Regions from separate parts of the Arthrobacter sp. NEB 688 genome, predicted to be linked through region 1. Evidence: predicted binding sites of a transcription regulator. Region 1 holds the regulator's gene; each other region holds the start of a gene.
The links. Region 1 encodes LexA, which represses DNA repair genes until DNA is damaged. Its sites were predicted from a motif close to TCGAACANNTGTTCGA; they were not measured.

Region 1 (4,578 bases):
CTGCGCGCGCGAGGTCCCGCCCGGGGTCGTCACCTACCGCGACGGCGTCCCGGTCGGCTGGTGCAACATCGGCGCCCGCAGCGACATCCCTCGCCTCGTGCACTCGACGAAGATCCACCCGGTCGACGACGTGCCGGTGTGGAGCATCGTCTGCCTCGTCGTGCGCGGCGGCCACCGGCGCCAGGGCGTGACGTCCCACCTCATCGAGGGGGCCGTGGCGTGGGCGGCCGCGCAGGGGGCGCCGGCGGTCGAGGCCCACCCGGTCGACCCCGGCGAGGGGCGGATGGACCTGACGATGGCCTTCGTCGGCACGCGAAAGATGTTCGAGCGGGCCGGCTTCGAGGAGGTCGGCGTCACCGACGCGGTGGCCAGCAGGATGCCGCGGCTCGTCCTGCGCCGCACGCTCCCCGGCGGCGGGTGAACGCACTGGTCCCCCCACCCCTGACCCGGTCGGGGGTCAGGGGTGAGGGGACCTGCGTACCCCAGCGGCGCGGGGCCGTGGCCTCCCGGGGAGGCGACGGCCGGGGCCGCTTCGCTCTCGTCGTCGGTTCGGTGGAGAGCCAGCGACGACGAGGGTGCGGCCCGGGGACCCTCTGTGTATCCCCGGGCCGCACGTCTCATTCCCCGGGGCTCTGGCTGTGGTGCACGAGTGCCGCCGTGTAGGCGCCGTGCCAGCCTCCCGAGGTGTCGGACCCGCGGGCGCCGCATCCGCACGACCAGTGCCACCGGCCCTGGCCGCCGCACTGGACGACCGGGTGGTGGGAGTGGCGGGAGGAGCTGCGCCGACGTGTCCGCATGCCCTGAAGTCTGTTGGTGCACAGCCCTGTCGCGCAGGGCAGGACGGCGCCGGCGGGCCGATGGGCCCGCGAGGTCCGACAGGTCGGCGGATGCTCCCTCCCCCGTTCGGCCGAGTGTGGCGCGGTTGACACCGACCGCCCGCAGGACCCACCCGCACGAGCGGGGCGGACAGCACGGAGGGCGTCGCCTTCCCTGCACGGGAGACGACGCCCTCCGGCGTCCGAGTCGGGTCGAGGGACTCGGGGATCGTGACGCGCCCGGGGGCGCGTGCGCGGGGCTCAGCCCGCGGGGATGACCAGCTGCTGGCCGGCGCGCACCTGGGCGGTGCTCAGGTCGTTGGCGAGCTGGATGGCGACGATGCCGTCGCTGATCGACATCGAGGGAAGCTCGGTGGCCGCGATCTCGGAGAGGGTCTGGCCACCGGTGACCGAGACGGTGTGCGCCGGCTCGGCCGCGCCGGCCCCGCCGAGACCCCGCAGGCCGAGGACGGTGGCGAGGGCGAGCGTCGCCATCACGAGCAGCACGAGGCGGCCGCGGCGCGTGATGCGCAGCGCGGGCTCGGCGACCGCGGCGGCGCGGCCGCCCTGGCCGGCGCCGTCGATGACGACCAGCCGCGGGCGGCGGGGAGCCACCGGGTGGGTGCTGCCGAGGTCGGTGGGGTGCCAGGCGATCGCGCTCATCATGTCCTCCATCCCGGCGGCCAGGGCCACCGTCGAACCGGTGTTCGATAGAACGTCTGTACGAGTTATAGCACGCGTGTTCGAGGCGGACAAGACACGCGTCGAACACCTGTTTGAGTTCGGGGCCGCCCGCTCGTAGGATGTCCGCATGCAGGTCAGACTGCACGGCACCACCGACAAGCCGTCTGACCTGCACAAACACCGGTCAGGACACCCCGTCGTACGGGGTGGCCTCAGCAAAGGGGTCGAGATGGCACGTCCGAGGAACGCCGACATCCACGAGATGCCCGACCGCGGCGACGGCGGGGACCTCACCCACCGCCAGCGCAAGATCCTCGAGGTCATCCGCAACGCCGTCGACCGGCACGGGTACCCGCCGAGCATGCGCGAGATCGGCGAGGCCGTCGGCCTCACCTCCCCCAGCTCGGTCGCCCACCAGCTCTCCGCGCTCGAGCGCAAGGGCTTCCTGCGGCGCGACCCCAACCGCCCGCGCGCCATCGAGGTCGTCTCCCCCGACCGCCAGGGCAGCGGCTACCGCCGGCCCGAGCAGGACGAGGGCGACGTGACCGGCATCGGCGACTCCCGCCCCGAGGCCTCCTACGTGCCGGTCCTCGGCCAGATCGCCGCCGGTGTCCCGATCACCGCCGAGGAGGTCGTCGAGGACGTCTTCCCGCTGCCCAAGCAGATCGTCGGCGAGGGCAGCCTGTTCCTCCTCAAGGTCGTCGGCGAGTCGATGGTCGACGCCGCCATCTGCGACGGCGACTGGGTCGTCGTGCGCCAGCAGCCGACCGCCGAGAACGGCGACATCGTCGCGGCGATGCTCGACAACGAGGCGACCGTCAAGACCTTCAAGCGGCGCGACGGCAAGGTCTGGCTCATGCCGCACAACCCGGCCTTCGAGCCGATCGACGGCGACCACGCGACGATCCTCGGCAAGGTCACCGCGGTCCTGCGCCGCGTCTGACCCCGCCCGGCGTCAGTCCTCGACCTCGGCGATGTGCACGACGGCGTCGCCGGAGTTGACCAGGGGCGCCTCGGTGCGCCCGACGACGATCCCGGAGCGGTCGGCGTGCACGAGGCGCACCCGCTTGCCGAGCGAGTCGAAGAGGCCGCCCAGGCGCGCGCCGCGCTCGACCCGCTCCCCCAGCCCGACCTCGAGGTGCAGCATCCCGGTGCCGCGGGCGCGGACCCACCCGCTGCGGAACGACACCGCCGACGGCGCCGGCGGGTCCTCGGCCACCGGGTCGGTCATCCCGAGCGCGGCGAGGACCCGGCGCACGCCGAGCACGCCGGCGTCGACCGCCCAGCGGTCCATCCGCCACGCCTCGCCCGCCTCGTAGAGCAGCACCGTCGCGCCCCGCTCGCGTGCGGCGTACCGCAGCGAGCCGTCGCGCAGCCGCGCGTTGAGCATCACGGGCGCCGCGAAGGCCTCGGCCAGGGCACGGGTGCGCGGGTCCTCGAGATCGGCCCGCACCTGCGGCAGGTTCGTGCGCCGGTCCGAGCCGGTGTGCAGGTCGATGCCGACCTCGCACTTGTCGACGACCTCGGTCATGAACAGGTGCGCGATGCGGCCGGCGAGCGAGCCGCGCGGCGAGCCCGGGAAGGACCGGTTGAGGTCGCGCCGGTCCGGCAGGTAGCGCTGGCCGGCCGAGAAGCCGAGGACGTTGACGATGGGGACGGCGATCAGGGTGCCGCAGAACGTCTTCGGGTCGAGCCCGGCGACGACCTGCCGCACGACCTCGACCCCGACGGCCTCGTCGCCGTGGATGGCGGCGTCGACCCAGACGGTCGGCCCCTCCTCGCGCCCGTGGACGACGCGTACGGGCAGCTCGACGTCGGCGCCCGTGACGAGCCGCGTGATCGGCAGCGACACCGACTGCGTCCGGCCGGCCCGCACGCGGACGTGGCCGATCTCGAACGAGGGGCGCGGGGTGCGCCGGGGCATCAGGCCCTCCCCCGGTTGCGCCGGCGCATCGCGAGCGGCGGCCGGCCCCCGAGGTAGGAGCGCCCGGGGTCGACGGCGAAGCCCTGGCGCAGCGCCTCGCGGCCGACGAGCATCCGGAAGCCCATCTCGTCGCGGTTGGCCAGCGTCATCTCGGCCGCGACCGTGCGGCCCATGAGGACGAGGTCCATCGCGACGACGAGGCGCTCCTCGGAGTGGCCGGAGGACGAGCGCACCTCGCGCACGTCGAGCACCGGGCACTCGCACCGCACCGCGTCGGCGTCCGAGCGCTGCCACGGCTGGAGGCGGAAGCGGGCCCACCGCTCGCCGTCGCGCTCGAGGTCCTCGAGGTCGAAGGCGTGGATCGACGAGGACCGCGCGCCGGTGTCGAGCTTGGCCTTGACCCACGGCACGCCGATCGTCGGGAGGCTCACCCACTCACGCCAGCCTGCGAGGGTGTAGGAATGGCTGTCCGTCATCCGTCCTCTCCCGCCGGGAAACCATGAAGCTCGCGATCCTCTCCCGCGCGCCTCGCTCGTACAGTACGCAGCGCCTGCGCACCGCCGCCCAGGACCGTGGCCACCAGGTCAAGGTCCTCAACACCCTCCGCTTCGGCATCGACCTGTCCGGGGACGAGCCCGACCTGCAGTTCCGGGGCAAGCGGCTGTCGACCTACGACGCGATCCTGCCGCGGATCGGCAACTCCATCACCTACTTCGGCACCGCCGTCGTGCGGCAGTTCGAGCAGATGGACGTCTACACGCCGAACACCTCGTGGGGCATCGCCAACTCGCGCGACAAGCTGCGCGCGACGCAGATCCTCTCGCGGCACAACATCGGGATGCCGCCGACGACCTTCGTCCGCGACCGGGCCGACGTCATCCCCGCCATCGAGCGGGTCGGCGGCGCGCCGGTCGTCATCAAGCTGCTCGAGGGCACCCAGGGCATCGGGGTCATCCTCGCCCCGGAGATGAAGACCGCCGAGGCGATCATCGAGACGCTGCAGTCGACGAAGCAGAACGTGCTCATCCAGCGCTTCGTCAAGGAGAGCAAGGGCCGCGACATCCGCGCGCTCGTCGTCGGCGACCGCGTCGTCGCCGCGATGCGCCGGGTCGCCAAGGGCGACGAGTTCCGGTCCAACGTGCACCGCGGCGGGTC
Region 2 (4,578 bases), 490 kb from region 1:
CAGCAGGCGCTGGATGTGGACGACGCCGAGGAACTTGCCGGTCGGGGTCTCGAGCGGCGGCCGGCAGACGAAGACGGTGCAGGCGAGCGCGGTCGAGAGCTCCTGGCGGCGGACGACGGCGAGGGCCTCGGCGATGGAGGCCTCCGGGCCGAGGATGACCGGCTCGGTCGTCATGAGGCCGCCGGCGGTGTTCTCGTCGTACATGAGGAGGCGGCGCAGGTCGGCGGCCTCGTCGGCGTCCATCTTCTCGAGGAGCTCCTCCTGGCGCTCCGGCGGGAGCTCGGAGAGCAGGTCGGCGGCGTCGTCGGGCTCCATCGCCTCGAGGACGTCGGCGGCGCGGGCGACCTCGAGGCCGACGAGGATCTCGACCTGGTCGTCCTCGGGCAGCTCCTCGATGACGTCGGCGAGGCGCTCGTCGGTCAGGGCCGCGGCGACCTCGGCGCGGCGGCGCGGGCTGAGGTCGTGGATGACCTCGGCGAGGTCGGCGGGCTTGAGGTCCTCGTAGGTCTCGAGGAGCTTGGCGGCGCCCTGGCCCTCGCTCGCGGTGCGCAGGCCGACGACGTCCTCGATCGTCGCGACGAAGGTCTCGCCGCGCCGGCGGCCCAGGCGCCCGAGGCGGGAGGGGCGCGAGGCGTCGAGGCGGACCGCGACGCGCGTGACGTTCCATCCCCGCTGGCCGAGCTGCTCGATGCCGACGTCCTGGACGGTGGCCGTCGCGATGTCGCCGTCCTCGGTGCGGACCTGGACGGTGCGCTCGAGGAGCTCGGCGACGACGAGGGTCTCGTTGGGGCGCTGCTCGAAGCGGCGCATGTTGACCAGCCCGGTCGTGATGACCTGGCCGCCCTCGACCGAGGTGACGCGGGTCATCGGGACGAAGACGCGCCGCCGGCCGGGCACCTCGACGACGAGGCCGATGGCGCGCGGACGGGCCTTGCTGGCGCTGAACGTGACGACGACGTCGCGGACGCGGCCCACCTTGTCACCGAGCGGGTCGAAGACGTCCAGCTCGGACAGGCGGCCGACGAAGGCGCGGGTCGGCGTGCTCACGTCCGACAGGCTATCCGCCGTCGGGCGGGGTCGAGGACGGCTCGTGGGTCGTGTTCTCGGGGGTCGTGTTGCGGCGGGCGCCGGCCCGGCCGCGCCAGTGCCAGGGGCGCCGGCGGGCGGTCGCCGGGGCCGCGGGGCGGACGGGGGCGGCGCCGCTGCCGTCGTCGTAGTGGCCGGGCTGCTCGCCGGGGCGCCCGTGGGGGGTGAGGACGTGGAGGGTGTTGTGGTCGCGCCAGCGCTCGAGGACCTCCTCGGCGCTGCCCGGCGCGTTGAGCCGCTCGGGTCGCAGGACGGCCGCCGCCTGCTCCCACGCGTCGGTGCCCGGCTCCAGGGCGCGGGCGGTCGCGTGCATCGTCAGGAGGCGTCCGCCGGTGTCCTTGCTGCGCAGGACGAGCTCGACCTCGTCGGGCAGCCAGGGCAGGTGCTGCTCGCCCGGGCCGGAGACGACGTAGGCCGCCGGCCCCGTGCCCCGCTCGTCGCCGTCGTCGTGCCAGACGTGCCACACCGGGTGCGTCGTGCCCTCCGGGAGGCGCACCCAGAGCAGGCCGGACTTGGACGCCGCCTCGTTGACGAGCTTCGTCACGTCGACCCGTGGGGGAGCGGGTGGGACGGCGGTGTCCGGTGCGTCGGTGGTCGCCTCGTCGGGCATGGGTCGCACTCTCCCACACCGAGCGTGTGGCGGGCTCCCGGCGGACCTCCCGACCGCCTGCGTGGGTCGGGTCGTCGACGAGGTCAGGTCGCGCCCGGCGGCGCGTGCGGGCGCAGGCGCTCGGGACACGAGATCGTCTGTGGGGGAGTGATTTTGGTCGTCCACAGGTGCGCTTGGATGCTTGCCCGTCGAACGCGTGTTCGGTAGGATGGGGCATGGACACCGGGACCCTCTCCCGCCGCGTGACGGCGTTGCGCGAGGAGTGCGCGCGGCTGGGTCGTGAGCTGGTGGAGGGCGGTCACCGGTTGTCGGAGGACGAGGCGTTCGCGCTCGCGGGTGAGCTGCAGGGGTTGGTGAACGCAGCCGAGGGTGCGACGGCAGTGGCGGGGGCGTGGGGTGCGCGGTTCGAGCTGACGCTGATGGGCACGGAGCGGGTCCACCCGTTGGGGTTCATGGACCAGATGTCCGGGACGCAGATGTCCTTGGCGACGGGTGTGACGGAGGGTCTGGCCACGCGGAAGGTCTCGCTCGGGGCGGCGTTGGGTGGGTGCTTCCCGCGGCTGTTGGACCTGCTGCTGGGTGGTGAGGTGCCGGCGGCGTCGGCGCACAAGGTCATCGACGCGTGTGCCGGGCTGGACGTCGAGGCGTGCGAGCGGGTCGACGGAGCCCTGGCTCCTCGTCTGGCGGGGATGGACCCGGCGCGCGTGACGGGTGAGGCTCGCCGGGTGGCCTCCCGGGTGGCGGCGGACCAGGTCGCGGCGCAGGTGGCGCGGACGAGGAAGGGTCGGCGGGTGGAGGTGTGCCCGGGTGAGGACGGGTTGACCGAGTGGCTCGCCGCGTTGCCGACGGCCACGTCGAGCGCGATGTGGACGGCGGTCGAAGCGCTGGCCGGGGACTATCGCGCGCTCGACGACGCCCTGTCCCTGCCGGAGTCCCGCGCGGACGCCCTGACCGATCTCGTCCTCAGAAACGTGACGGTGTCCGCGCAGGTGACTCTCGGGGTGCCGGTGGTCACCGACCGGCCGGCGCCGGAGCCGGTGGCGGGGACGCGGTTTCGGGTGGAGTGGGACGACGACGACACCCTCGTCGACGCGACGACGGGTGAGTTCGTGCGGTACGGCGACCTGGACCCTCAGTCGCGGGAGGAGCTGTCGTGGCTCGAGGAGCCCGCCGACGACCCCAGCGACCACGCCGTCCTCCAGGCCGAGGTGACTCCCGGGTACGCCGTGTCCGGCACCCAGCTCCCCGGCCTGGGGTGGGTCGAGCCCGCCACCCTGGCCAACCTCTTGAAGCTGCTGCCGGTCGAGGTCGCCCGGGCCGTGCTCGAGGCGGGCAGTGGCACCCTGTCCTCCCTCACCACTGCGGCGTACCGGCCACCCAGGGCCGTCAGCGACTTCGTCGAGACTCGCGACGGGACGTGTCGGATGTGGGGCTGCACCCGCCCCGCCGCACGCTGCGACCTCGACCACGTCCGACCCTGGCCCGGCGGCAGCACGTCACCGGGCAACCTCGCTGCGCTCTGCCGACGCCATCACCGCCTCAAGCAACAAGGGCGTTGGCGACCGATCCTGGCACCGGACGGGACCGTCACCTGGCACGGACCCGACGGCGCCACCCGCACCACCGAACCCGCTCACCGCCTCTCCGGGTGAGCCGCGGCGGCGACCGTCACCCCTGCCCCTGAGTGCTCCGGGCCGGCCGCGGCGTGGGTCACACCGTGACGTGGCTCATGCGGGAGGCGCCCACCCCGCTGCTAGCGTCCGAGGCGACCGTGCACCCCGCCTCGGAAGGCTCGACGATGCGCAGCGCCAAGGACTTCTTCGCCCCCCTCGCCGTGGGGGCGCCGACGCCGCTCCGCGAGGTGCCGGCCCGCCCCGGCCGGATGATCCACTTCGTCGACCCGAGCAACCCGAAGATGGCCGCGAAGGTCCCGGACCTGGTCGGCACGGTCGACGTCCTCCTCGGCAACCTCGAGGACGCCGTCAAGGCCGAGAACAAGGAGGCGGCCCGCCAGGGGCTCGTCGACATCGCGCAGGCCACCGACTTCGGCGAGCACACCCAGCTCTGGACGCGCATCAACGCGCTCGACAGCCCGTGGGCCCTGGACGACCTCACGACGCTCGTCACCGAGATCGGTGACCGGCTCGACGTCGTCATGGTCCCCAAGGTGCAGGGGCCCGAGGACATCCACTACGTCGACCGGCTGCTCGCGCAGCTCGAGGCGAAGGCCGGCGTGACCCGCCCGATCCTCGTCCACGCGATCCTCGAGACCGCCCGGGGGATGGCCAACGTCGAGGCCATCGCCGGCGCGAGCCCGCGGATGCAGGGCATCAGCCTCGGCCCCGCCGACCTCGCGGCCGACCGCCGGATGAAGACGACGCGCGTCGGCGGGGGCCACCCCGGCTACCTCGTGCGCCGGGACCCGGTCGACGGCGACGTCGAGGGTCCGCGGCCGGTCTTCCAGCAGGACCTGTGGCACTACACGATCGCGCGGATGGTCGACGCCTGCGCGATGCACGGGATCTTCCCGTACTACGGGCCCTTCGGGGACATCAAGGACGTGGTCGCGTGCGAGGACCAGTTCCGCAACGCCTTCCTCCTCGGCTGCGTCGGGACGTGGACCCTGCACCCGGTCCAGATCGCCATCGCCAAGAAGGTCTTCAGCCCCTCGGCCGACGACGTCGCTCACGCCCGTCGGGTGCGGGCGGCGATGGGTGACGGCACCGGCGCCGTCATGCTCGACGGCAAGATGGAGGACGACGCGAGCCTCAAGCAGTGCCTCGTCATCCTCGAGCTCGCGGAGCGCCTGTCGGCCAACGACCCCGAGCTCGCCGAGCTCTACGCCGAGCGGAGCGACGCATGAGCGACACCTACCGTCCCCG
Region 3 (4,578 bases), 430 kb from region 1:
TCGCCGCTCGCGTGGCCGGCGAGGAGCTCGCGGAGGATGACGTCCTGCTCCGGGCCGCTGAGCAGGCGGGGTGCGGGGTCGCCGACGAGGGCCGCGGCCTCGCGCAGCACCCCGAAGCCGAAGGACTGGTGGGTGCGCGCGAGCGGGGTCGAGGTCGTGCCGCCGAGGCGGGCGGTGACGACGTCGCGCAGGCGGGCGGCCGCGAGGCGGGTCGGGGCGAGCAGCAGGCAGGAGTCGGCGGGGGCCCCGTCCCGGACGGCACGCACCACGCGCTCGACCGCCACCGTGCTCGTCCCCGTGCCGGGTGCCCCGAGGACGCGGACCACGAGGTCGTCGGCGTCGACGGCGGCCCGCTGCTGCGGGTCGAGGGCCGGCTCGGCCACCGAGGCGGTGGCGGGGCGGCGGAGGACGAGCACGTCGCGATTCCACCACGTCCCCCCGACACCCGCGCGCCCCGGGGCGGCGCCGTGGGGGGTCGGCAATCTCGTTGCGGTGGGGACGGCCGCGCTCCTACCGTCGCGGGACCACCGACGACAGGGAGGACCGGCCGTGCCACTGCACCTCGAGGCCCTGACGATCGACGCCGAGGACCCCGCGCGGCTCGCCGCGTTCTGGTCCGCCCTGCTCGGCTGGACGGTGGTGCAGGACCGTCCGGGCGCCCGCACGCTCGTGCCGTCGGACGCGCTGTGCGTGCCGCTGCGCGTCCGCCCCTCGGCCGGCGGGCCGGGTGCCGCGGGTGCGTCGAGCCGGTACCACCTGCACGTGACGAGCACCTCGACGGACGACATGGCGGAGACGGTCGAGCGCGTCCTCACCCTGGGTGGCTGGCACCTCGACGTGGGACAGGCGGCCGACGAGGAGCACGTCGTCCTCGCCGACCCGGAGGGGAACGCGCTGTGCGTCATCCCGCCCTGGAACCGCTTCCTCGCGGGCACCGGTCGGCTCGGCGAGGTCGCCGGCGACGGCGGTCGGTCGACCGGCGTGTTCTGGAGCGAGGCGCTCGGCTGGCCGCTCGTGTGGGACCAGGACGACGAGACCGCGGTCCAGTCCCCTGCCGGTGGGACGAAGGTCGCCTGGGGCGGCGGCCCGGTGGCGCCGAAGGACGGTGCGAGCCGTCTCCGGCTGGAGGTCGCTGCGGCGCCCGGTTCCGACCTCGAGGACGCCGTGGCCGAGCTCGAGCGCCTGGGCGCCACCCGTGCGGATGCCGTTCTTGCCGAGGGCGACTCGGTCACCATGACCGACCCCTCCGGCACCGAGCTCGTCGTCCTCCCGGCTCGCTGACGCCCGGGCTCAGCCGCTGGTGCGGTGCTGGGGTTCGGTGGTGCGGGTGGCGCCGTCGGGTCCGTGCCAGGTGACGGTGCCGTCCGGGGCGAGGGTGGGTCGCCACCGTCCTTGTTGCTTGAAGCGGTGATGGCGCCGGCACAGGGACTCGAGCCCGGTGGGGGTGGTCTGCCCGGTGGGCCAGGGACGGACGTGGTCGAGGTCGCACCGTTCGGCGGGTCGGGCGCAGCCCCACATCCGGCACGTCCCGTCCCGGGTCTTGACGAAGTCGCTGATCGCCTTCGGTGGCTTGTACGCGCTGCTCGTGTGGGAGGCGAGGGTGCCGGTGTCGGCCTCGAGGACCGCTCGGGAGACCTCGACCGGTAGGAGCCGCAAGATGTTGGCCAGCGTCGCGGGCTCGACCCACCCGAGGCCGGGCAGCTGCGTCCCGGACACCGCGTACCCGGGCGTGACCTCGGCCTGCAGGAGCAACCCGTCGACGTCGAGGTCGGCGGGCTCCTCCAGCCACGACAGCTCCTCGCGGGACTCCGCGTCCAGGTCGCCGTACCGCACGACCTCACCGGTGGTCGCGTCGACGAGCGTGTCGTCGTCGTCCCACTCCACCCGGAACCGCGTCCCCGCCGCCTGCTCCGGCGCTGACCGGTCGCTCACGACCGGCACCCCGAGGGTCACCTGCGCGGTGACCTTGACGTTTCGCAGCACCAGGTCGGCCAGCGCGTCCGCGCGGGACTCCGGCACCGACAACCCGTCGTCGGTCTGCCGGTACTCGCCGGCCAGCTCCTCGACCGCCGCCCACATCGCCGAGGACGTCGCGGTCGGCAGGGACGCGAACCAGTCGGTCAGGCCGTCCTCCCCGGGACGGACCTCCACACACCGGCCACGCCTGCGCAACGCCACGTGCGCCGCGACCTGGTCGGCCGCCACCCGCGTGGCCACCCTGCGCGCCTCACCCGCGACCCGGGCCGGGTCCATGCCCGCCAGCCGCGGCGCGAGCTCCGCATCCACCCGCACACAGGCCTCCACGTCCAGCCCTGCGCGGGCGTCGAGGATCTTCTGCACGTTCGCGGTGGCCACGTCGCCAGCGACCAACAGGTCACGCACCAGCGGGAACCGCTCACCCACCGCCGCGCCCAGCGCCACCTTCCGGCCCGCCAGCCCCTCGGTCAGACCCGTCGCCAACGACATCCGGGTCGCGGCCATCGCGTCGACGAACCCCACCGGATGCACCCGCTCCCACGAGCCCGACCGCACCGTCGTCTCCACCCGTGCACCCCACGCCCCCGCCACCGCGACCAACGCATCCGCCGCGTTCACCAACCCCTGTGCCTCACCGGCCAGCGCGAACGCCTCCTCCGCGGACAGGACGTGACCACCCTCGACCAGCTCACGACCCGGCCGCGCGCACTCCTCACGCAGCGCCGCGACGCGGCGGGAGAGGGCCTCGGTATCCATACTTCATCATATCGAACGCACGTTCGACGGACAAGGGCCGGCAACCACCTGTGGACGACCAAATCACCTTGCGCAGAACAAGATCGCAGCGATCAGCAGCGGGCCGCTCTCGATCCGACCAGTGCCTGATCGACCGACCTCCAGCCCGCGGTCAGGCGCCTCGGAGCAGGAGCCTCGCGGTGTCGGCGACCGTCTCGCCGCCGGTGTAGACGGTCCGGGTCGAGAGCAGCTGCGCGGCCGGGTCGTCGAGCCACTGGGCGAGGAAGTCGTGCCCGTCGATCACCCACGACCTGTCCTTGCCCGTCAGGCATCGGTGTCGCAGCACCCTCAACGACGTGTCGCGGTCCGGCGAGGGCAGCAGGCGGACGACATCCGCGGAACGCCTCAGGGCGGCGCGGACCGTGGCCAGCCGACCGGCGTCGGTGTAGCAGGTGTGACCGGCGCCCAGCGCGAGGACGGACCCGGGGTGGTCGGCGGCGGCACGCACCACCGCGTGGGCTCGTGCAGGCTCCCACTCGGTCTCGGCGGCGCGGCGTCCGACGGCGGCGATGCGGGTCCGGAGCCTCGCGAGGCTCCACCCCGCCTCCGCGTAGTACTCCTCGGCGACGGCGTCCAGGTCGACGAAAGGCCGCTCCACCACGGACGCGACCTCCCGCCCCACGGTGGTCTTGCCCGCGCCCGCGGGACCGGTCAGGACCATCCACGGTCCTGCCGGCGGTGACGGCCGACCCATCGTCATCTCGCCCCCTCCCGTTCGAAAACGTCTGCGCCGAGCACCGACACGCGCATCAGAGGCGGCGAAGGGTCTCGGGGTCCTCGACGCCGCCGAAGTACTGCCGCAGCACCGCGCGGAACGGCGCGTCGGCGCCCTCCCCCGCGGCCACCGCGAAGAGCGTCATCGACGAGCGCAGCTTGACGGCGTCGATGCCGCCGAGCACCTCCTCGGCGTCCGACCCCGGCTGGGCGAGCAGGGCCTCGACGCACGCGAGCAGCCGCGGCCCCAGGACCGGGTGGTCGAGGTAGGCCCGCGCCTCGGCCACGCCGCGGACCCCGTATCGCTGCGCCATGGCGCTGCGACCCAGCCCCGCGGCCTGCGGCAGCACGAACCACATCCAGTGCGAGCGCTTGCGCCCGGCCCGCAGCTCCGCGAGCGCGGCGGCGTACGTCCCGCCGGAGTCCTGAGCCTCGACGAACCGCTCGAGGCCCTCCGCCGACCCGGGCACGGTCAGTACCCCGGCACCGACGGGTCGACGTCGCGCGACCACGCGAGGATGCCGCCGGGCACGTCCCAGGCGTCGACCCCGCGGGCTCGTAGGAGGTCGACGGCCTCGGCCGAGCGCCCGCCGGCCTTGCAGTGCACGACGACACGTCGCCCGTCGCCACCCGGCACCGGCGCACCGGCCCGCACCTCGCCGACCGGCAGCAGCACCGAGCCCGGGATGGCCGCGACGTCGCGCTCCCCCGGCTCGCGGACGTCGAGCAGCACGAAGTCGGCGCGCCCCGCGTCCCGGTCGGCGAGCATCCGCGCGAGCTCCTCGACCGCCACCGACGGCCGGGACGGCGCCTCGACCTCGGGCAGATCGGCTGTCGCACAGGCGTCCTCGCGCTGCGTCGCCCATCCGAGCGGTCGCGTCGCGGCCGCGCCGGCGCCGCAGACCGGGCACCCCGGGTCGCGCCGCACGGGCACGGCGTCCCAGGTCTGGCGCAGGGCGTCGTGGACGAGCAGCCGCCCGACGAGCACCTCGCCCGAGCCCGTGACGAGCTTGACCGCCTCGGTCGCCATGACCGACCCGACGGAGGCGCACACCGCGCCCAGGACGCCGCCGACCGCGCACGACGGCACGG

Region 2: a site for LexA is predicted at 1,885-1,900, ahead of HL663_RS08450 (HNH endonuclease signature motif containing protein). Genes of this name have one in related genera too.
Region 3: a site for LexA is predicted at 2,745-2,760, ahead of HL663_RS08770 (HNH endonuclease signature motif containing protein). Genes of this name have one in related genera too.

Annotation. Positions count from the first base shown of each region.
Region 1 is NZ_CP053707.1:2,275,992-2,280,569, reverse strand. Features, by position in the region: gene HL663_RS10780 (GNAT family N-acetyltransferase) at 1-421, shown strand, start outside; gene HL663_RS10775 (LysM peptidoglycan-binding domain-containing protein) at 1,077-1,508, opposite strand; gene lexA (transcriptional repressor LexA) at 1,729-2,442, shown strand; gene HL663_RS10765 (succinylglutamate desuccinylase/aspartoacylase family protein) at 2,455-3,423, opposite strand; gene HL663_RS10760 (ATP-dependent zinc protease family protein) at 3,423-3,899, opposite strand; gene HL663_RS10755 (RimK family alpha-L-glutamate ligase) at 3,923-4,578, shown strand, end outside.
Region 2 is NZ_CP053707.1:1,782,680-1,787,257, forward strand. Features, by position in the region: gene HL663_RS08440 (magnesium transporter MgtE N-terminal domain-containing protein) at 1-1,047, opposite strand, end outside; gene HL663_RS08445 (hypothetical protein) at 1,058-1,696, opposite strand; gene HL663_RS08450 (HNH endonuclease signature motif containing protein) at 1,912-3,348, shown strand; gene HL663_RS08455 (HpcH/HpaI aldolase/citrate lyase family protein) at 3,495-4,559, shown strand; gene HL663_RS08460 (HpcH/HpaI aldolase/citrate lyase family protein) at 4,556-4,578, shown strand, end outside.
Region 3 is NZ_CP053707.1:1,849,113-1,853,690, reverse strand. Features, by position in the region: gene HL663_RS08780 (ATP-dependent helicase) at 1-416, opposite strand, end outside; gene HL663_RS08775 (VOC family protein) at 550-1,281, shown strand; gene HL663_RS08770 (HNH endonuclease signature motif containing protein) at 1,291-2,733, opposite strand; gene HL663_RS08765 (shikimate kinase) at 2,885-3,433, opposite strand; gene HL663_RS08760 (DUF1810 domain-containing protein) at 3,522-3,956, opposite strand; gene HL663_RS08755 (ThiF family adenylyltransferase) at 3,959-4,578, opposite strand, start outside.